Regions from separate parts of the Alteromonas sp. DYW1 genome, predicted to be linked through region 1. Evidence: predicted binding sites of a transcription regulator. Region 1 holds the regulator's gene; each other region holds the start of a gene.
What was found. The regulator FNR, encoded in region 1, switches genes on or off when oxygen is low (the NO sensors DNR and NnrR bind a similar motif). The targets are predictions, from matches to a motif close to TTGATCTAGATCAA.
Positions count from the first base shown of each region.

Region 2: AC121Z_RS00125 (OmpW family outer membrane protein) is a predicted target of FNR. The motif match lies at 1,791-1,804, and genes of this name have one in related genera.
Region 3: AC121Z_RS13715 (GbsR/MarR family transcriptional regulator) is a predicted target of FNR. The motif match lies at 5,143-5,156, and genes of this name have one in related genera.

Region 1 is NZ_CM186038.1:1,867,329-1,874,958, reverse strand. Features, by position in the region: gene AC121Z_RS08330 (heavy metal translocating P-type ATPase) at 1-335, shown strand, start outside; gene ccoS (cbb3-type cytochrome oxidase assembly protein CcoS) at 337-540, shown strand; gene AC121Z_RS08320 (sulfite exporter TauE/SafE family protein) at 533-1,204, shown strand; gene fnr (fumarate/nitrate reduction transcriptional regulator Fnr) at 1,235-1,984, shown strand; gene uspE (universal stress protein UspE) at 2,083-3,012, shown strand; gene ttcA (tRNA 2-thiocytidine(32) synthetase TtcA) at 3,115-4,026, shown strand; gene rssA (patatin-like phospholipase RssA) at 4,041-4,940, shown strand; gene AC121Z_RS08295 (DUF2987 domain-containing protein) at 4,944-5,585, opposite strand; gene AC121Z_RS08290 (glucosaminidase domain-containing protein) at 5,582-6,370, opposite strand; gene AC121Z_RS08285 (DUF2189 domain-containing protein) at 6,385-7,128, opposite strand; gene AC121Z_RS08280 (LysE family translocator) at 7,170-7,630, opposite strand, start outside.
Region 2 is NZ_CM186038.1:25,403-33,032, forward strand. Features, by position in the region: gene AC121Z_RS00110 (DUF494 family protein) at 1-62, shown strand, start outside; gene AC121Z_RS00115 (DNA topoisomerase family protein) at 96-650, shown strand; gene hemF (oxygen-dependent coproporphyrinogen oxidase) at 652-1,593, shown strand; gene AC121Z_RS00125 (OmpW family outer membrane protein) at 1,915-2,613, shown strand; gene aroE (shikimate dehydrogenase) at 2,712-3,539, shown strand; gene AC121Z_RS00135 (gamma carbonic anhydrase family protein) at 3,843-4,373, opposite strand; rRNA gene AC121Z_RS00140 (16S ribosomal RNA) at 4,826-6,358, shown strand; rRNA gene AC121Z_RS00145 (23S ribosomal RNA) at 6,680-7,630, shown strand, end outside.
Region 3 is NZ_CM186038.1:3,040,171-3,047,800, forward strand. Features, by position in the region: gene AC121Z_RS13695 (hypothetical protein) at 1-238, shown strand, start outside; gene AC121Z_RS13700 (AMP-binding protein) at 431-2,002, shown strand; gene cydB (cytochrome d ubiquinol oxidase subunit II) at 2,072-3,082, opposite strand; gene AC121Z_RS13710 (cytochrome ubiquinol oxidase subunit I) at 3,082-4,455, opposite strand; gene AC121Z_RS13715 (GbsR/MarR family transcriptional regulator) at 4,550-5,098, opposite strand; gene AC121Z_RS13720 (ATP-dependent zinc protease family protein) at 5,320-6,090, shown strand; gene AC121Z_RS13725 (inactive transglutaminase family protein) at 6,113-7,618, shown strand; gene AC121Z_RS13730 (alpha-L-glutamate ligase-like protein) at 7,622-7,630, shown strand, end outside.

The DNA.
Region 1 (7,630 bases):
TGATGGTTGGCGACGGAGTTAATGATGCACCAGTGCTAGCAAAAGCGGATATTTCCGTTGCGGTTGGGAATGCCTCTGATCTCGCGAAAAGTTCTGCTGACGTGGTACTGCTTAATGAAAGTATTACCGTTATTCCAGCGCTGATTGATGTCGCCAAACAAACGCAAGTAACCATTAAACAAAACATGGCGTGGTCATTGGGATATAATTTTTTGATTTTGCCGTTTGCGGTATCAGGAGTGTTAGCTCCCTGGATGGCGGCCTTGGGTATGTCCTTGAGTTCAATAATCGTAGTAGTAAACTCTACGCGCTTACTTCGGTATAAAGCAGGTTAAGATGAGTATCATTTATGTCCTAATCCCTATCGCAATTATCATTGTTGCGATTGCCATTGCGGTATTTTTTTGGGCGGTAAAAAGTAATCAGTTCGATGATCTCGATCGGCAAGGCTATAGCATTTTGTTTGATGATGATTTACCCCCTGAAGAAAAATCATTGGCTAAAGCCCGCCAACAGGAATTAGACAATCGTCGTGACTGAAATAAGTTTGCTTGCTGCATGGCTTATTGGCATTGCAGGCGGTGTGCATTGTGTAGGTATGTGCGGTGGTATAACGGTTGCCCTACAGTCAGCAGTTCCGGCTCAAGGTAAACCGTGGATTTACGCTAGTGCTTACCACCTCGGCCGCATTACAAGTTATGCCCTAGCAGGTTTTTGCGCCGGCCTGCTAGGGACCATCGTCAGCCATTCAAGTTTCTTCAATGGAGTCTCAGTACTGACAATATTAAGTGGCATTATGTTGTTATTACTGGGGGGCCATATAGCGAATTGGTTTAGCGTACTGCACTACTTCGAACGTCAAGGCGGTAAGCTTTGGCGGCGAATACAGCCCGTCGCTAAGTCATTAATTCCATTCAAGCACCCTCTACACGCATTCCTGTATGGTGGTGTTTGGGGTTGGTTACCGTGTGGGTTGGTGTATTCGACGCTAAGTTGGAGTATGGCTGCTGGTGATCCTGTGACAGGTTCGTTAGTTATGTTGTTCTTTGGATTAGGTACATTGCCTCTTATGCTGGCCGTGAGCCTTGGAGGGGCGCGGTTAACACAGTTAGCGCGAAGTCAACAAGCTCGAACATTCATTGCAATCACACTAATAGGCTATGGGTTGTACTTGATTTTTCAGGGTGTAACGCTTATAACGTGAGAGTAATTTCAGCAATGCAAAGGTGCATTCATGCACAATAAACTCGGTCGTGGAGACCTTTCTATACACTGCCAAACCTGCAGCTTTAGTCATTTGTGTTTACCAGTGTCGCTAAATGAAGAAGAAATGGGTTCGCTCGATGAAATTATCGAACGTAAAAAACCCCTTCACAAAAACGATAAGTTGATCCAAGCAGGCGATAAATTTCAATCCCTTTACGCGGTTCGTTCGGGTTCCTTTAAATCGTTTATTAGTGATGCAGACGGTGAAGAACAAGTCATTGGCTTCCACTTTCCGGGCGATATTATAGGTTTTGATGCATTGCGTGATAGTCGCCATTCGAGTTACTGCCAAGCATTAGAAACTGCCATGGTGTGCGAGCTTCCCTACGAAACATTAGACGAAATGTCTGCTAAGTTTCCTAAGCTCCGCAAGCAGATCATGAGTTTTATGAGTGCTGAGATTAAACACGATCATGATCAAATGATGTTATTGAATAAACGCACGGCGGAAGAACGCTTGATGCACTTCATTGCGCATTTATCGAAACGCTTTGAAGAGCGAGGGTTTTCACCTAAGCAATTTAATCTCACGATGACGCGCAACGAAATCGGAAATTATTTGGGCCTAACTGTAGAAACTATCAGTCGCTTGTTAACTCGATTTCAAAAAGATGGGATCATCGCTGTTGACGGTAAATTGATTACAATTTTGGATTTTGACAGGATGGCAGAAAAGCTCCATACAACCGAAATTCCGACCTGTACAATCGAAAATTAACGCCTGAATATGGTTCCTTTGATCTAACTCAACAGGGGACACTAGCGTATTCTCATTGACCCGTTACACTTGGACTAAAGTAACCATGGGAATACGCAATGCAACACTATCAACATTTATTCGTCGTTATCGATCCTGATCTCGAAAAGCAAATCGCACTCGCGAGAGCCGTTGAACTTGCTGCCAAAACTGGCGCTGAAATAACCGTATTTCTTTGCATTTATGACCTGTCTTACGAATTGACAACAATGTTGTCATTGGATGAGCGTGATGCCATGCGCAAGGCTGTCTTGGCAGATCGCAATGAATGGCTGCAGTCGCTAATTGCGGAGTATGTTCCGAGTGATGTATCGGCGCACGCTAAGGTGGTATGGGACAAATCGCTCTATGAGTCAGCTATCCGCACCGTTTTAGCGGTTGATGCGGATTTATTAATTAAAGCTGCTTCCAGCCATGATGACTTTGCCTCTTTGATATTCACGCCTACAGATTGGCACCTTTTGCGTAAGTGCCCTACGCCAGTGCTTATGGTAAAGCAGCACGCATGGCCCGCCAACGGTAATATTTTGGCCAGTATAAATGTCGGTACTGAAGATGAAGTGCATGCAGAACTAAATCAACATGTGGTTGAATGTGCAAAAGCCTGCGCCGACACATTAGATGCAACACTGCACCTTGTAAATGCGTTTCCAGGTACGATTGTGAATTTGGCCATTGAGATGCCTGAATTCGATCCTCACGGCTATAACGAAAACGTAAAGCGCCATCATCAAAACGAGATGCATAAGTTCGCCACAGCGAACGCCGTGCCTTTAGTTCAATGTCATGTTATTCAGGGCCTACCAGAAGTTGCAGTCCCAAAACAAGCTAACTCTCTGGATGCTGAATTAGTCGTTATCGGCACCGTTGGGCGCGCGGGGTTATCTGCAGCCCTGATAGGAAATACCGCTGAACAAGTCATTGATCGTCTCAATTGTGATGTTTTGGCGATTAAGCCTGCGGGATTTCATAGCCCTGTTCATGGTTAAGTCAGGCACCGAAAATAAAGTGCTAAAAACTAGGGTTCGTGGTTTTTTACTGTATCTATAACGATTACAATAACGCTTTGTCGTAACCAATATAAGCTAGCCATGAGTTCAAGTGTCATCAGTAAAGCTGATAGTAAGCATCAGTACAATCTTAATAAGCTGCAGAAGCGCCTGCGCCGGAATGTTGGTAAGGCAATTGCTGATTTCAATATGATTGAGGATGGTGATCACGTAATGGTCTGCCTTTCAGGCGGCAAAGATAGCTATACCTTATTGGATATATTGCTTTTTTTACGTGGTATTGCGCCTATCGACTTTTCTGTTACCGCGATTAATCTTGATCAAAAGCAACCCGGCTTCCCAGAGCATGTTCTGCCAAATTATCTCAGCGAACTGGGCGTTAACTTTCAGATCGTTGAAGAAGATACATACAGTATCGTAACCGATAAAATCCCTGCAGGAAAAACGACGTGTTCATTGTGCTCTCGGTTAAGACGCGGCATTTTATATCGGACGGCAAAAGAGATTGGCGCAACCAAAATAGCATTGGGGCATCACCGTGATGATATGCTCGAAACCCTATTTCTCAACATGTTTCACGGTGGCAAGTTAAAAGCAATGCCGCCTAAATTAGTCAGTGACAATGGTGAACATATTGTTATTCGCCCACTGGCCTATTGCGCTGAGAAAGATATTCAACGTTATAGTGACGCGGTCAAATTCCCGATCATTCCGTGCAACCTTTGCGGCTCGCAGGAAAACCTGCAACGCAAAAATATAAAGCTTATGCTACAAGATTGGAATCGCCGCTTTCCTGGACGCATTGAGTCAATGTTTAGAGCCATGCAAAATGTTGTACCGTCGCATTTAGCCGATGGTCAACTGTTTGATTTCAAGAGCGTATCGACAACAAACGAACCTGTCATCGATGGAGATACTGGTTTCGATCAACCCAACTACATTGATACGTCCACTGATGACAACGCGCAACCGCAAATAATTTCATTAAGTTAGAAAGGACGTTATCTATGAAAATTGGCCTAGCTCTTGGCGCTGGCGCGGCTCGCGGATGGACCCACATAGGGATTATCAAAGCGTTAGAAAAAATGGGTATCAATATTGATATCGTCGCCGGTTGCTCAATCGGCGCATACGTAGGCGCGGCCTATGCAAGTGGTAAATTACTGGAACTTGAAGAATGGGCCGACTCACTGACTGAATGGCAGGTCTTTGCGTTATTAGGCGTTGGCATCCGTCGCGGCGGAATTGCATCGGGCCAGAAAGTATTTGATAAACTCGCCGATGATTTATGCGCCGAATCTTTTGAGTTGATGAAGAAGCCTTTTGCTGCAGTTGCTACCGATCTATACAGTGGTCGAGAGGTGGTTTTTAACTCAGGAGAAATTGGTGATAGCATCCGCGCGTCGTGTGCCATCCCTGGATTATTTGCCCCCGTTGAACATGGCGAGCGATATTTAGTTGATGGCGCGGTAGTGAATCCGGTACCCGTTAATTTATGCCGCCAGTTGGGTGCCGATTTCGTAATTGCAGCTAATCTTAGTGCCGATTTCCGCCCTCAGGTTTTAGAGCAAAACAGTATTGAACATGAGAAGATTCAACGTAAAACTGATGAATTTCTAAATTCCAAACCGTCTTTACTGCGTCAATGGTTTTCTCCTGGCCCCAAAGAAGAGAAAAAATCCATGCCGGGGATCATGGGCGTCATGAGTAGCTCGTTAGAAATATTGCAGGCACGCGTGACACGTTCCCGCCTTGCCGGCGACCCACCCGATATACTTATTGAACCGCAATTGCGCGATGTGGGGTTGCTAGAGTTTCACCGAGCTTCTGAGTTGGCTAAACGCGGCGAAGAGAGCGTACAGCGCCTGGCACAGCAAATTCGTTATCAGTTGAACATGAATAACTGATTATTAGCGATGGGTACGGGCAGTAATTCTTACCGGTTTGATTGGTAACGCCAGGGCTTCACGTTCAGCTAACCAACTGCCTGGTATCTGCAACATACCATTGACGATCGCAGGGGCGTCCTTTAATTGACGATCCAGTTCTTGGTCGGCGAAATGAAAGGTTAGGCCATCCACTTGGGGCATCATAAACGAAAGAAAACTCCCCATTTCATTAAAAAAGGCAGCGTACTGGTCGTAGATAAATTGTAGATCCTCGTTGCTGTAGTAGTATTTCAAGTATTCGGGCTTTGTTTCTAATTGTACTGACATATCGCACTGATTAGCTTTGTCAGAAGTCTCAATTTCTAACTTAGCCCCGGCCATATTCAGTGCTCTTTCTGAGGGCACCGTAAAGCGGTTTTCCGACGTAATGGATAAGGGAATGGTTTGCTTTTGCGTGACAATCGCAGCCGAGGATAAGTTACACAACCTACCCTCGGTTACATGCTGAAACCCGAACGCAAATTGCAGTGCCTGGGTGTCTTCACCGCTAAGCTTTTTAACGTGGCTATAAAAGCCCTTATAATCGACTTCTATTGTCTCAGCAATTGCCGACTGACAAATCAGTGCAGTGCTAATTAGTAGGCTCAGTCCTGTATACTTCATAAGGATAAGTATTCCCTATTCACTCTAATCATTTGTTGTAACTCTTCAATGTAATCTTCGCCGCGCTCTGAGTACTGCATTAGCCCTTCACTTAATGCTTCGCCCGTTAGCGGGCGTTGATTTTGCCGCAGACGATAACGAATATCGCGCAGTGCCTTATAGGCATCATGCCGATTCAAATTACGCATGTAGGTATATGTCGCATGGGCAATGTTGCGAAACTTGGCTACTTCGTGAATTGCTCCGTCATTGCGTTGCCGGGGAACAAAGCCACAGTTTGGTCTAAAACACCACAAACCAAAGAAATTATATCCTTGGCGCGCAAACCTGGAAGTGCCCCATGCACTCTCATTCGCGGCTTGCACCAAAACAAGGTCAGCGGGTATCACATCAACCCGGCGCAGCAATAGGGACAGTTGCTCAGCTATGCTCAGTTTGCTGTCGATTTTATATTCTTTTGCTAACCAGTGCAGACGGGAAATATCGGCCGGCGATAGCTGCCCACTTTGCGCAAATTCGTCAGACATGGCTTTAATTTTTAAACGTAAACCGATGATATATTCGTTTTGACGTTCTACTTCGGGTAGTAAATACGCGAAAAATGCAGACTTTTTATCACTTATTTGATCATATTGAGAAAAATCGGGCATTGGCACAGCGCTTTCTCGCGGCGTAACTGGGGGCTCTGGTACTAACGGCTCCGGCTTTTTAATCAATGGATAAAGAAATGCAAACCCAACTACCCCAGCGACAAATAACCACCATAGCAATTGTTTTATATTCATAGGAGCCTCAGGAGCTATGCATTAAATGTTGTTGTAGAAGAAATTGACGCCTCTTCTTGTTCATCACCAAATAAGGCATCGTAAAGTATCCCCTTCGCGTTAAAATACAGCGGAAAAACCCAGACAAGTGCAATACCAAACGTAAACGCCGCAAATACAAATAACGCGATAGAAATAACAAAAAAAATCGTCATTTGAATAATATATTTACTGGCAACGCGTACTGACAGGATGATCGCACTGATCGCGGTTAAACTTTTATCGGCGATCAAAGGCAACGTAAAGGTCGTTACGATACCAAGATATATGCCGGGTAATACGAACAACACCATACCTATTTGTACCAAAATTGATGCTATTAGCGATCCTAACGCTAATACGATTGTTATGGATAGCCAATTAAAAAGATCACTGGTCTCTACTCGCTTGTGCCGGGCTGCACTGATACCCATCATCATCAAACCCGCCATCAAAGGCGAAATAATTAACACTAAAACAATATCGACAATGGCCGATTGGGTTTGGGACATTGCCATAAAGTTTTCCAATGGCACATCTAACAACCCAAGCAATAGAAAAACAGCCCCGAATATAATACTCACGACAATTAATCCAGCGAGTGCAAAGGTACTGAAATTAGTTTTTGTTAGCTCATTCGCTTGTTTAAAAATAGCCAAAGCGTCGATTGATAATTCGCCTGCGAGTGCTCTTTGAACACGAGGAGTAAGGTTACTTTTTTGCGGTTTTTCCGATTGCATCAATAAATCTATTAGCTATAGCTGTTATGCCCGATAGAATATCATATTGGTTGGAACAGCAATAAATTAGATGCCAAGATAATCAATAAAATTCCCATTGCGCGATCTAACCAATAGCCCTTATTGCCGATAAAAGCCAACACTCGGCTGGTTCCTAACAAGTAAGAGAGCAGTACAAACCAGGCTCCCGTTGCGATACTGAGATAAATTCCATAACCAAGTTTGACGCTCATTGGGGTTTGTGAACTGATAACGACAGTGAATAATGACATAAAAAATAAAGTCGCCTTGGGGTTAAGGCCGTTGGTCAAAAAACCTTGCCAAAACGCACCTAGCCAGCTAATCGTATTACTATGCGCATTACCGGATAGTCCATCGACAACTGGCTTAGCAGGTTGCGCCTTCGCGCGGATCGCTCCCCACGCTAACCAGAGCAAATACGCGGCTGCCGCATAACTAAAAACCTGATAAAGCCAGGGCGTTGTTTTGATCAACAGACTTA
Region 2 (7,630 bases), 1.8 Mb from region 1:
AAAACGCCTATGCGCAGATGGAAGATTTATTGTTTGATGAAAGTGGCGGTGTGTTACATTAATCGCTAAGGTCATCAAACAACGCAAGGCTGTCTGTGAGTAAAATCAACCATGCACTTTTCAGTGCAGCGAGTCATGCGTTAAGTGCCGCATTCGGTGATTGTCCCGAGTGCGGTGCACCGTTAGTCGTCAAGCGCGGTAAAAGTGGAGCTTTTATTGGCTGCTCTACTTATCCCTCCTGTGAATATACAAAGCCCTTGCACGACAATGAGGTTCACGTTGTCAAAGTCATAGACGCATCATCTTGCCCTGAGTGTGGTCATGAGTTGGCGGTGAAGAAAGGGCGTTATGGTCTATTTATAGGCTGTACGAATATGCCAGAATGCCACCACATTGAATCTTTGAAGCAACAAGCGGATACTCAGGTTGATTGCCCTAAGTGCCACCAAGGCCATTTAGTTAAACGCACCAATCGCTTTGGTAAACATTTTTACAGTTGCAATCAGTATCCCAACTGTAAGTATGTTGTGAATCATCCTCCGGTATCGCGACCGTGTAAAAAATGCCAATGGCCAATTTTATTAAAAATAGATAACCAATTCGTGTGCCCACAATCGCAGTGTGGCGAGAAGCAATCGATAAGTGAGTAGTATGTCCAGCCAACCCAACACCTCGTTAGAGCCGATTTCGCAAGATCAAATTGATGCCGTAAAGCAGTATTTGTTGAGCCTACAGTCATCCATTTGTGACGGGCTATCTAGCATTGACGGCACCAAAGACTTCGTTGTTGACGAATGGCAAAGAGAAGAAGGGGGCGGCGGTCGTTCCCGCGTTTTGAAAGGCGGCGCTGTGATAGAGCAAGGGGGGGTTAACTTTTCTCATGTGTTTGGAGACAAGATGCCAGCATCTGCCACTTCAGCACGACCTGAATTAGCTGGGCGTCATTGGCAGGCTATGGGAGTATCGCTGGTTATTCATCCTAATAATCCTTACGTTCCGACTTCGCATGCAAATGTACGCTTTTTTGTTGCAGAGAAAGAGGGGGCAGCACCGATATGGTGGTTTGGCGGCGGCTTTGATTTAACGCCATTCTATCCGCAAGATGAAGATGTGCAACACTGGCACAGCGTTGCAAGGAGCTTATGCGCGCCATATGGCGATAATGTCTATGCAGACTATAAAGCCTGGTGCGACAAGTATTTCTACTTGCCCCACCGTAACGAAACCCGTGGCGTCGGTGGTCTATTTTTCGATGATCTTAATCAGTGGGGGTTTGAGCGATCCTTTGCGTTTATGCAGGCAGTTGGCAATGGCTACCTGGATGCATACTTACCCATAGTAGAAAAAAACCACGCCCGTCCTTATGGTGAGCGTGAGCGTCAGTTTCAACTGTACCGTCGCGGGCGCTATGTTGAGTTTAATCTGGTTTACGACCGCGGCACACTGTTTGGCTTACAAAGTGGCGGTAGAACCGAGTCAATATTGATGTCAATGCCACCGTTGGCGCGCTGGGAATATATGTATACTCCCGAAGCTAACTCTCCGGAAGCTAAACTACAAGCCTATTTAGTGCCGCGCGAGTGGGTGTCGTAGACACCTGTTTTCTATCGCTATCAAAAAGACTTCAGCCGCAGTTACTCGTTACATACAGTGTACTCTTACAACTCAGCTACACCATTCAACAACTTCTTTAGTAATCTCACACTCAAGCCTCGTTTGACAGCACTGGTTTCCAATTCAACCTAAACGAACTCTAGCAACTCACCGCATTGCTTTCATTGCTTAACTTATTGATTTGGATCAAGGGTAAAACGTTGATTCGAAAGCGAGATTTGAGACTTGTTCTAGATCAATCTTTTTTCTCCGCGGCTGTTTATAGTGCCCGCAACAGATATAAACATAGAGAGAATACACATGAAAAAAACCACACTTGCATTAGCGTTAGCAGCTTTGACCTTAACCCCTGCCGCGTTTGCTTATGAAAAAGGCGACATCCTTGTTAGAGGCGGATTAACAACGGTTGCTCCGGACGACAGCAGCTCGAATATTCTAGTGGGCGGAGCGGATTTCGCGTTGGGCGGTCAAACTGTGGGTGGTGTAAACGTCGACAATAATACGCAGTTAGGTCTAAATATCGCGTATTTCTTTACTCCTCATTGGAATGTTGAGGTACTCGCGGCCACACCGTTTAGTCATGATATCAACCTAGCTGACGGAACAAACTTAGCTAGCACCAAGCATTTACCACCAACAGTCACCGCGAACTACTTCTTTGCTGACCCTGCGGCCAAATTCCAACCTTATGTTGGTGTCGGGCTAAATTACACAATATTCTTTGATGAAGAGTTTAATGGTGCTACTGCAGGGGTTATTGAAACTGCTACAGGTGGGGCTGTAGTGTCCGATCTTGACCTAGACGCCTCTTTTGGCTTTTCAGCTCAAGTCGGTGCAGACTACTTCATTAATGACGAAATGTTTATCAATGCTTCAGTACGTTATATCGATATTGAAACCGAAGCTGACTTTAAAGTTAGTGGATCTGATATTGGCAAAATTGAAAGTGTGACAATTGATCCGTGGGTATACACTATCTCAATTGGTTACAAATTCTAAATTTCTTCGGTTATGTTTAAAAAGCTCCGCTTGCGGAGCTTTTTTGTTGGTATGGTTTCATGTAGATTATCGATAAACATCACAACTAATAGTATTCGATGCAAAAGTTCGCTGTTTTTGGCAATCCTATCCAACAAAGCCGCTCTCCAATCATTCATAGAGCCTTTGCTAATCAGGCGAATTTGACAATCGATTACAGTGCAGAATTATCGACCAAAGAAGAGTTCTGCAATGACGTACAGCGTTTCTTTTCCGACAAACAAGCAACAGGGTGTAATGTGACTGCACCGTTTAAGTTACTTGCCTGTCGATTAGTCAATACGATCAGTGAAGAAGCTAAGTTAGCTGGGGCTGTCAATACCATCGCTAAACTAAGTGACGGTACACTAGCCGGTTATAATACCGATGGTGTAGGACTCATTAACGACATTGCTCGTCAAAACGTTGATTTGAACGGTAAAACCATTCTCATTTTAGGTGCTGGCGGCGCTGCGCGCGGTGTCATTCGTGCCTTAATTAATCAACACCCTTATTCCATTACTATTGCGAATCGAACCTTACAAAAAGCGCAAGAGCTGGTGGAAATTGGCGAGACAATTAAACAATCACTATCATTTATGGCCACTAGTTTTGATGCGATAGATGATAATAGTTTCGATATCGTGATCAATGCCACTTCATTAAGTTTGGATAATCAAATCCCACCGCTATCTGCCAATGTTGTAGCAGAGGCCGATTTGGTTTACGACATGGTATACGCGAGTCAGCCGACTTCTTTCTTAGAATGGGCGAAGGGGGCAGGCGCTGCAAAAATTAGTGATGGTTTGGGAATGCTGGTGGGCCAAGCCGCAATGAGTTTTAAAATTTGGACTGATTTTATGCCAAATATTCAGCCTGTTATTAGTGAATTGCGGGAACACCTTTGAAGTAGCGACCCGAGTTTAGTCTATTAGGTAGCTTGTTAGTTGGATAGGTAAGACGCTTTACTCAATCAACCAATCAACCAATCAACCAATCAACCAATCAACCAATCAACCAATCAACCAAACACCGACAGTTAATTGCAATTGGGTGGAATACTTCGTTCGCCTGCGGTTGCCATTAACCCTTAACGACTAGCTATTATTAGATAGAAGTATTTAAAAAGCTCAACGCATAACATAACCTGCTCACTCTGCTTTTTCTAACTCTGGCCAGCCCAACAGCATTCGTGAGCTAAAATGGTTTAACTATTCTGCAAGATACTCATCCTTTAATTTCACATAGTTGAGTGCAGACTGCTTTAAGAAGTTGACTTCTGCTTCACTCAATTTACGTTTCTCTTCCATGGGGTTACCAACATAAAGGTAACCGGACCGCAACCGCTTGTTTGGCGGAACTACTGTCCCCGCGCCAATAAAGACATCATCCTCTACTATTGCACCATCCATAACAATGGCACCCATCCCGACTAAGATTCGATTGCCCAATACACACCCATGCAACATGCACTTGTGCCCAACGGTTACGTCGTCACCAATAATTAACGGGAATCCCTTTGGATTTTTGTCCGAGACTCTGGTCACATGTAATACGCTGCCATCTTGTATATTGGAGCGATCACCAATACGAATATGATTCACATCACCGCGTGCAGCAACTAGTGGCCAAATACCAACGTCATCGCCCATAACCACATCGCCATAGAGAACCGCGCTGTCATCTATATAGTTATTCTTACCTAACGTTGGCGTAATTCCTTTATAGGGTTTAATTGGCATAAAAACTCCGCGTTTATGTAAATCGGTTGTAGAGGGATTGTATCTTAATTCACCTTTTTGCGCGTAATTCAGTCGAAAAACCATTTTTTTCAACTTTTTTTAAAAAAGCGGTTGACCTGAGAAGTTAGGTCTGTAGAATGCGCGCTCGCTTCAACGGGAAGACGAAATAAACAAATCAACGGCAACGCCAATGATTTGACGCAACCCCTTAATTGAAGCGGGTTTCAAGCAAGTCGATGAAAATAAAATTTCAAAAAAATGCTTGACTCCCGGATGCGACAATGTAGAATGCGCATCCCGCTTGAGGAGAGTCACTAAGGCGCCTTAAGCTGCAACGAAAGTTGCTTTGTTCTTTAACAATTTATAACAAGACAATCTGTGTGGGCACTCGTTAAGAGTGTCACAACGACAATTTATTTTTAGTTTCTATTCGTAGAAACGACGCAAGTATTCAATTGAAGAGTTTGATCATGGCTCAGATTGAACGCTGGCGGCAGGCCTAACACATGCAAGTCGAACGGTAACAGGACTAGCTTGCTAGTTGCTGACGAGTGGCGGACGGGTGAGTAATGCTTGGGAATTTGCCTTTAGGAGGGGGATAACCACTGGAAACGGTGGCTAATACCGCATAATGTCTACGGACCAAAGGGGGCTTCGGCTCCCACCTATAGAGAAGCCCAAGTGAGATTAGCTAGTTGGTGAGGTAAAGGCTCACCAAGGCGACGATCTCTAGCTGTTCTGAGAGGAAGATCAGCCACACTGGAACTGAGACACGGTCCAGACTCCTACGGGAGGCAGCAGTGGGGAATATTGCACAATGGGGGAAACCCTGATGCAGCCATGCCGCGTGTGTGAAGAAGGCCTTCGGGTTGTAAAGCACTTTCAGTTGTGAGGAAAGGTTAGTAGTTAATACCTGCTAGCTGTGACGTTAGCAACAGAAGAAGCACCGGCTAACTCCGTGCCAGCAGCCGCGGTAATACGGAGGGTGCAAGCGTTAATCGGAATTACTGGGCGTAAAGCGCACGCAGGCGGTTTGTTAAGCTAGATGTGAAAGCCCCGGGCTCAACCTGGGATGGTCATTTAGAACTGGCAGACTAGAGTTTTGGAGAGGGGAGTGGAATTCCAGGTGTAGCGGTGAAATGCGTAGATATCTGGAGGAACATCAGTGGCGAAGGCGACTCTCTGGCCAAAGACTGACGCTCATGTGCGAAAGTGTGGGTAGCGAACAGGATTAGATACCCTGGTAGTCCACACCGTAAACGCTGTCTACTAGCTGTGTGTGTATTTAATACGTGCGTAGCGAAGCTAACGCGCTAAGTAGACCGCCTGGGGAGTACGGCCGCAAGGTTAAAACTCAAATGAATTGACGGGGGCCCGCACAAGCGGTGGAGCATGTGGTTTAATTCGATGCAACGCGAAGAACCTTACCTACACTTGACATGCAGAGAACTTTCCAGAGATGGATTGGTGCCTTCGGGAACTCTGACACAGGTGCTGCATGGCTGTCGTCAGCTCGTGTCGTGAGATGTTGGGTTAAGTCCCGCAACGAGCGCAACCCTTGTCCTTAGTTGCCAGCATTCAGTTGGGCACTTTAAGGAGACTGCCGGTGACAAACCGGAGGAAGGTGGGGACGACGTCAAGTCATCATGGCCCTTACGTGTAGGGCTACACACGTGCTACAATGGTATGTACAGAGGGAAGCGAGACAGTGATGTGGAGCGGACCCCTTAAAGCATATCGTAGTCCGGATTGGAGTCTGCAACTCGACTCCATGAAGTCGGAATCGCTAGTAATCGCAGGTCAGCATACTGCGGTGAATACGTTCCCGGGCCTTGTACACACCGCCCGTCACACCATGGGAGTGGGATGCAAAAGAAGTAGCTAGTCTAACCTTCGGGAGGACGGTTACCACTTTGTGTTTCATGACTGGGGTGAAGTCGTAACAAGGTAACCCTAGGGGAACCTGGGGTTGGATCACCTCCTTACCTTAAAGTCGATGGACGCACTTGATGCAGTGCTCACACAGATTGTTTTGTTATTAAATTAAAGATAGAGAGTCTTAATCGATAAGACGCTTATTGATTAAGGTTCTTACCTTAAACTTGTTCTTTAACAATTTGGAAAAGCTGATATTAATTTAATCCAAGAGTAACTGATTGAATTGTTATTTTATAAAATGACGGTTCTTTCAAGCGAAACTTGTATGGGTATGAGTAAAATCATACGTGATTAGCGATTGTCACAATACAGCCTGGCGAGAGCCACTGATAGTCTGGAGTCAAAAGGCAGACATATTAGGGTTGTATGGTTAAGTGACTAAGCGTATACGGTGGATGCCTTGGCAGTTAGAGGCGATGAAGGACGTGTAAGTCTGCGAAAAGCTGTGGTGAGCTGACAAAACGCATTTGAGCCACAGATGTCCGAATGGGGAAACCCACCGTTTCGGCGGTATCGTTAAGTGAATACATAGCTTAACGAGGCAAACGAGGGGAACTGAAACATCTAAGTACCCTTAGGAAAAGAAATCAATTGAGATTCCCCTAGTAGCGGCGAGCGAACGGGGAGCAGCCGAATCTATTTGAATTAGCAGAATGTGTTGGGAAGCACAACGATACAGGGTGATAGTCCCGTATGTGAAGGTTCAAGTAGGTCATATTAAGTAGGTCGGGACACGTGTTATCTTGACTGAAGATGGGGGGACCATCCTCCAAGGCTAAATACTCCTAACTGACCGATAGTGAAGTAGTACCGTGAGGGAAAGGCGAAAAGAACCCCTGTGAGGGGAGTGAAATAGAACCTGAAACCGTATACGTACAAGCAGTGGGAGCCCTTCGGGGTGACTGCGTACCTTTTGTATAATGGGTCAGCGACTTATATTTAGTAGCAAGGTTAACCGTCTAGGGGAGCCGTAGCGAAAGCGAGTGTTAACTGCGCGTTTAGTTGCTAGGTATAGACCCGAAACCCGGTGATCTAGCCATGGGCAGGTTGAAGGTTGAGTAACATCAACTGGAGGACCGAACCCACTAACGTTGAAAAGTTAGGGGATGACTTGTGGCTGGGGGTGAAAGGCCAATCAAACCGGGAGATAGCTGGTTCTCCCCGAAATCTATTTAGGTAGAGCCTCGGACGAATTCCATTGGGGGTAGAGCACTGTTAAGGCTAGGGGGTCATCCCGACTTACCAACCCTTTGCAAACTCCGAATACCAATGAGAACTATCCGGGAGACACACGGCGGGTGCTAACGTCCGTCGTGGAG
Region 3 (7,630 bases), 1.2 Mb from region 1:
GTTGTTTGTGGCCTTTTTAGTGCTCAGCCTGCTCAAAGCAAAAATCAAAGCGCTTCCCATGTGGCTATTTGTCATTGCTGGGGGTGTAACCATCGCTGCTATGCTGCTGGCGATGCAGCCCATCCTCGATGTCACCTTAATCGCAGGCGCTAGAACAACATTAGGCTTTATTGCCCAATGCTGCGCGGGCTTAGTGGGTGGTTGGGTGTTTGCTCGCGTATATTTAGCTACCCCGTAACATTACAACACTAAAACTTGTCGCACAGCGATAGCTACTTGGACATGCTCCCCTCATCGAGACTCGAGCATTGACCGAGAAGCACGATGAGTGGTGCATTCAGCACGACGATAACGTCCAAATGTAATCGAATTGTTAATTTATTCCGTATATGCTGAACCTTTGACCATGCAATAAAAAAAGCGAGAAGCCATGTTTCAAGATTTGTTACCGGAAAACGTCCACTCTTTGCCCGACTATATTGAGTACGTGTTCGACAAGTATACCGACGCACCTGCTTATACTGCGCTCGGCCAAACTCTTTCGTTTAATGAGATCGAGCAACGCTCGGCAGCACTGGCTAATTACCTGCAGCATGAAGCGGGCTTAGTGCCTGGCGACCGCATTGCGATACAATTACCGAACTTGTTGCAAAATCCCATAGCTGTTTATGCAGCCTTGCGCGCCGGACTGGTCGTGGTTAACACTAATCCGTTATATACACCACGAGAAATGCAGCACCAGTTTAGTGATTCCGGGGCCAAAGCACTTATTATTCTGGCTGACTTACTGCCTAATTTTGAAAAGATAAAAGCAGATACCCAAGTCCAAACGGTTATCATCACCAGTGCCACAGAGTTGTTACAACCCGCCAGCGCACCACAGCACGAGTCATACGTGGCGCTGAGTACTGCTCTGGATAAAGGCGCCAGCTTACCGCCGTTTTCCAGACCTAGCGTAACCATGGATACGCTATGTATGTTGCAGTACACCGGTGGTACTACCGGATTATCTAAAGGCGCAGCGTTGTCACATGGCAACGTGTTGAGTAACAGCGTGCAAACCTTGGATCGCTTAGGTGATCGCTTCAAGAGTGGCGAAGAAATCGTAGTATGTCCGTTACCGCTTTATCATATCTACGCCTTTACTGTTTGTATGATGACATTTTTTGCTAAAGGCTGCCTTACGATCCTGATCCCCAATCCACGCGACCCCGATGCTTTTATCAACGCGATTAAACCGTATAAATTTACCACCTTTGCGGGTATCAACACGCTCTTTGTTGGTTTAGGCCAACATCCTGATTTTAAAGCCTTAGACTTTTCTGCATTAAAGCTCACCCTTTCTGGTGGAACCGCGCTGACTAGCGCAGCGGTTGATATATGGCGTGATGTGACAGGCTGCAGTATTACCGAAGGGTATGGATTGTCTGAAACTGCACCCGTTTTGACCTTTAATGAGCCCGGTAATGAAAAGATTGGCACTATTGGCACACCGCTACTCGGTACTGAGATCCGCATCTTGGACGAAAATGACCAAGCCGTAGCCGATGGTGAAGAAGGTCAAATTGCCGCACGCGGTCCGCAAGTGATGTTAGGTTACTGGCAACGTGAAGACGCCACGGCAGAAGTAATGACCGCTGATGGTTTTTTCAAAACCGGTGATATCGGTGTGCGGTTGCCGGACGGTACCATCAAAATCGTTGATCGCTTGAAAGACATGATCCTAGTGTCAGGATTCAATGTGTATCCTAACGAAGTAGAGAACATTCTAACTGCCTACCCGTCTATCGTAGAGGCAGCTGTAGTGGGTGCTCCAGATGACAAAACTGGCGAGCGTGTGTGCGCCTACGTAACGACCTCGGCACCACTGGATAAAGACGCGGTCATCGCGCACTGCCGAGAACAATTGACCCCCTATAAGGTCCCCAAGGAGATCCACGTTCTGGACGAATTACCCAAGTCGACTGTTGGCAAGATATTGCGCCGCGAATTACGTAAGTAAACGGCTTCAACTTAATCTAAAAGCCCAGCAAACCCGCTGGGCTTTTGTTTATCTATATTCGTCAATGGACTAATAATACGTGAGATTAACGGCTTTGCCGCGGAATACCGTATAGGCAAATACGGTATAGCCGATGATGAACGGCATCACAAAAAGGGTGCCAATCAGCATGATCCTAAGTGACTCGGGCGCACTGGCACTATTGTAGATGGTCAACTCTCCCGGCACTAAATAGGGGTAAAAACTAAGTGCCAACCCACTGAAACAGCAGATAAAAACAATCACTGCCATCGCAAAAGGCAACCAACTCCCCTGATCATCATTAAGTGGTAAACGCCGTAATACCTGATACCCCAGCAGGAACATGCTAAAACACAGCAAAGGAATGACCGCAATGAGGAAAGCCAAGGGTGGGGTGAGCCAGCGTACATAAACAAATTCATTGATCAGCGGATTGACCGCACAAACGACCATTATTCCTAAGAATGTCAGAGTCCCTGCTCTTTTTGCCCAGTGGATTGCGCGCGTTTGCATCATACCCACGGTTTTCATGATTAACCAGCAACTACCAATCAAGGCATAGGCTGCTGTTACACCTAATCCGCTTAGACAAGCAAAGATTACAGCAATCAGAGTAAATTCGAACCCCATAACATAAATACCAAGCATATAACCTTGCGAAAACGCAGTAAGTGTTGAACCGATCTTGAAACAACGGTCCCAAATTATCTTGCGTTGCGGCTTTACCTTCGCGCGAAAATCAAATGAGACACCGCGCAAAATCAAACCAAAGAGCATAATGGTAGCCGGCATGTAGAGGGCATGTAATACTGCACTGTGCGCTGCTGGGAATGCAACTAATAGTAATCCCACTGCCAACACCAACCAAGTCTCATTAGCGTCCCAAAAGGGGCCGATAGAAGCGATTGCAACATCCCGTTGTGCCTCATCATCGAGCGGCAGCAAGATCCCAACGCCGAGATCATAACCGTCTAATACGGCATAAACGAGTACCGCAATTGCCATCAAACCCGCAAAGATCAGGGGTAATGTCTCATCTGCAAATAGCCATTCAAACATTAACGTTCTCCTAATGCCGCACTGTGTTGAATTGCCGCAGCATTGTGCTGGGGAATGCAGGGTTCGAACTCTTCAATATCCACTGAACGCCGGGCCATATAGAAAAGCGTTTTAACATAAGCCGTGAGTAGCACAACGTATAACAGCAGGTAGGCGATTAACGTAAACGCGACGTTACCGGCGGGCTGCGTGGTAACCGCGTCGGCGGTGCGCAATACACCTGATACTAAATAAGGTTGGCGGCCGATTTCCGTCACGTACCAGCCTGCAAGTGTCGCTATCCACCCCGAAAAGCTCATACCAATTAGTACTTTTAATTGCATTGACGATAACTGTTGATGTTGCCACAAGCGTGGAGCGCACCACCAAGCAATCATGATCATCAATAGTCCCATACCTACCATCACGCGAAAGCCATAGAACACGGGTTTGACCGGTGGGTGCTCGCCCTGAAAATCATTTAATCCCTTAATCTCACCATTCAAGTCATGGGTAAGAATAAGGCTAGCTAAATTAGGGATCGCGAGTGCAAAACGATTTTCCCGGGTTTGCTCATCAGGGATGGCGAACAGGAGCAGAGGCACGCCCTTTTGCGTCTCCCAAACGCCTTCCATCGCGGCCACCTTTTGTGGTTGATGCTCGAGTGTATTCAAACCGTGCAAGTCACCCACAAAGGCTTGCGTGGGCGCCAGCACAGCAGCCGTTAAAACTGCAGTTCTTAATGCCAATCGCGGCGCTTTTTTATCGTCTCCACGATACAAGCGATAAGCGGATATGCCTGCTACCAGAAAGCAGGTGGTCAATGCTGATGCCAGTAAGGTATGGCAAAAGCGGTAAGGAAAGGAAGGGTTGAATATAATTGCGAACCAATCCGTCGCATGCACAACTCCTTCCCTGATTTCAAATCCCGCGGGTGTTTGCATCCACGAATTTAACACTAAGATCCAAAATGCAGACATAGTGGTGCCAAAAGCGACAAGAAACGTGCTCAAGGTATGCACCCAGCCCGGTACTCTATTGAAACCAAACAGCATGACTCCAAGTAAAGTAGCTTCCAGAAAGAAGGCCGTAAGAATTTCATACGCCAACAATGGACCGGCAATGTTGCCAATTGTCTCCATAAACCCAGGCCAATTGGTGCCGAACTGAAATGACATGGTGATCCCACTGACCACTCCTAAGGCAAATGTCAGTGCAAACACCTTCACCCAAAAGCGATATATACGCATCCATACCGGATGCTGGCTGAAGTCATAGCGAATTTTGAAATAAACCAAAAACCAACCCAGGGCGATGGTTATCGTTGGAAATAAAATATGAAAACTGATATTCGCGGCAAACTGAATGCGCGAAAGTAACAGCACATCAAACATAGCGGTCACCTACAATTAAAGAAATTGGTCAAAGTGCGGTACTACTCTGCTTACGCCACTGCACTTTGACAAACCGCTTTACCGGCTTGCTACATTAACTGTTCGCTTTTAACCAACGATCTTTCATGTCTAAAACTTTGCCGACACCCGAACCAAGCTTCATCAGGGTATTTAATTTTTCGGGGCTCAAACTTTGTAACGCTTGGGTCCACTCAGTGATTTGCTCAAGCAAATTGTGGATATCCTCGATTTGGCTTTGCGCATAAACTTCGGCGGAGTTCGCAGGCTGATCCAGTAAGATGTCCCTGAGTAAACTTAGTGTCGGATCCATTTCTCGTTTGCGGCGCTCTTCAAACACCCGGTTAGCCATATCCCAAATACTACCTTTGGCGCCATAAAACTCTTTCCGTTCGCCGGGCTTATGCATCGTACTGATCAACTGCCAGGAATGGAGTTCCTTCAATCCCATGCTCACATTACCGCGAGAAATACTCAGGGCCTCGCCTATTTCGTTGGCCGTTAATGGTTGCTCATTAACCACCAATAATGCGTAGATTTGACCAACGGTGCGATTGAAGCCCCAGCGACTGCCCATCTCACCGAAGTGCATCACGAAAGACTCAATCATAGGGGTCATCGCCATACCTTTTCTCAACTTTCAATATTTTCTGAAAGTATAATAAACAATTGACACAGATCAAAGCTTTTTTCGTGCCACCAAGCATTCACATAGCGTTTCCTTTAGGTGCTTTGATTGTTTTTCCAGCGCTGAATACGCATAATCAGGAACTTACCAGAAATAGTGTTGCTTTTGGGCTATGTTTATTCCCATTGTCCAGCCGTCGTTAATGCCTGAGGAAGTCAATGATGTTACGTGGAAAGGTTTGCTTGAAAGTTCGCCTACTTTCAACGGCTATGTTGTGCTTGAGTCTAAATGCTTGTAAATCAACCGATCACACAGCGTATCAAAAGGAAACGCTAGCAAGCTTGGCTCAGACTGAACAGCGCATTGTTACGCAACTGGCAAATTTGCATGCCATGCAAAATGAGAGCGGCGTCAGCATTAAATCACTGCGCAATGAAGTGACCGCGTTGAGCCAGCAAATTGCTGACACTCAGGCATTATTGGCAACCTACACCGCGCAGCAAACCGCACAAATCGTCAGTGCTGAGCCAGAAGAGCCACAAACGGTTGTCACCAACAATGGAAGTTTTGTACTTGGTGCCGTAGAACGTGTCACGATTGAGGCTATTGGGCAACAGTTTGATGCGCGCATAGACACTGGTGCTGCTACGTCTTCTATCAATGCTGTCGATATTGAAGTCTTTGAACGTGATGGCGATGATTGGGTTCGATTTCATATTTTGGATGAGTCAAACCAGCCAACCGAAGATAACTGGGTAGAAGTGCCTGTGGTGCGGTTTGTCAATATTCGTCAAGTCTCCAGTGCAGAGGCTGAACGGCGACCCGTAGTGAAATTATGGACACAACTCGGTGAAATGCGTGACAACAGTGAATTTACCCTGGCAGATCGTTCACATATGTCTCACCCAGTATTGTTGGGGCGGGAGTTTATGCGCGATGTGGCAATTGTCGATGTCAGTAAAGAATTTGTTCAATCACGCCCTCAATAATGCTGAACTTAGGAAGCCTTAAATGACGTCAAAAGTCCCATTTTACATTGCGGTCGCCACCATGGTGATTATTGGGATTGCAATGAGTATCACTCGTCATCAAACGTACAATGTGCCATGGGTACCTGGCGAGACTCGTCAAATTTGGGATATCGAAGCACGCATAGAATTTACCGCCCGTGGCGGCGAAGTGAAAGCGTCGCTTGCAGCACCTAACACGCAACAAGGCTACACCCTGATCAATGAATCAGCTTCATCACCGGGTTATGGTGTATCCTATGTCACGACCCCTTCTGGGAGACGTATTGAGTGGACTGTTAGAGACGCGAAAGGGCCACAAACGATATACTATCGCTCACAATTCCTGGTAGATAATAATTCCTCGTTTGACGTAACCCCACCTGCCAACGCAGTACCACCACCGAATTTACCCAGTCTAGAGTTGGCCGCAGGCAAGGCCCTGGTAGCACGAGCCCGTGAGCGCTCGGCTGATAATCAATCCTTCACCCGAGAACTCATCAAAGCACTTAACGATCCGGAAAGTCAAAATGCGTCGTTGTTGCTGCTGACCAACAATAAAACGCAAACACTATATGCACTGCTCAGGTTAGCCGCAATCCCGAGCCGCATTGTTGGCGTGGTCGAATTAGAAGATGGTCGGCGTCGACAGAATGTGCAACCAATGGTCGAAGTGTGGACGGGTGATGAGTGGCAACTCTTTTCTCCGGCTAAAGCTCTCAATGCTCAAGAACATCCATTGCTAATTTGGGATCAATCCAATATATCGTTGATTGATTTAATCGGTGGCAGTAATAGTCGAGTCAGTTTTTCAATGATCGCAAGAGAGATCTCGGCGCTTGAAGCGACGCAGAGTAAAGTTCACGCAGATGGACTTCTCAACTTTTCGATTCACAGTTTACCGCTGGCAGAACAAGCCATGTTCAAAACCATCATGATGATCCCTATTGGTGCATTAATTGTCGTGTTTCTGCGCATTATTATCGGCTTAAAAACATCGGGTACCTTCATGCCAGTGTTAATTGCGGTCGCGTTTGTGCAAACCCAATTACTCACCGGTATTATCGGCTTTTTACTCATCGTCGGCACAGGGTTAATCATTCGTAGTTATCTATCCCGACTTAATTTGTTGCTGGTTGCGCGCATTTCAGCGGTGATCATAACCGTCATTTTGATTATTTCAGTATTTACCGTCGTTGCTTTTAAAGTTGGCTTAACCGAGGGCTTATCAATCACATTCTTCCCGATGATCATCTTGTCATGGACCATTGAACGGATGTCGATTTTGTGGGAGGAAGAAGGCGGAAAAGAGGTTATGCTGCAAGGCGGTGGTTCATTAATCACTGCCGTTTTAGTGTATCTCGCGATGACCAACCCATACTTGCAGCATCTCACGTTTAATTTTATTGGATTACAACTGATTGTACTGGCAGGCATTTTAGTATTAGGAACATACACCGGCTATCGGTTAACCGAACTGCGACGATTTAAGCCACTGGTAAAGGACTAGATCATGCTGTCA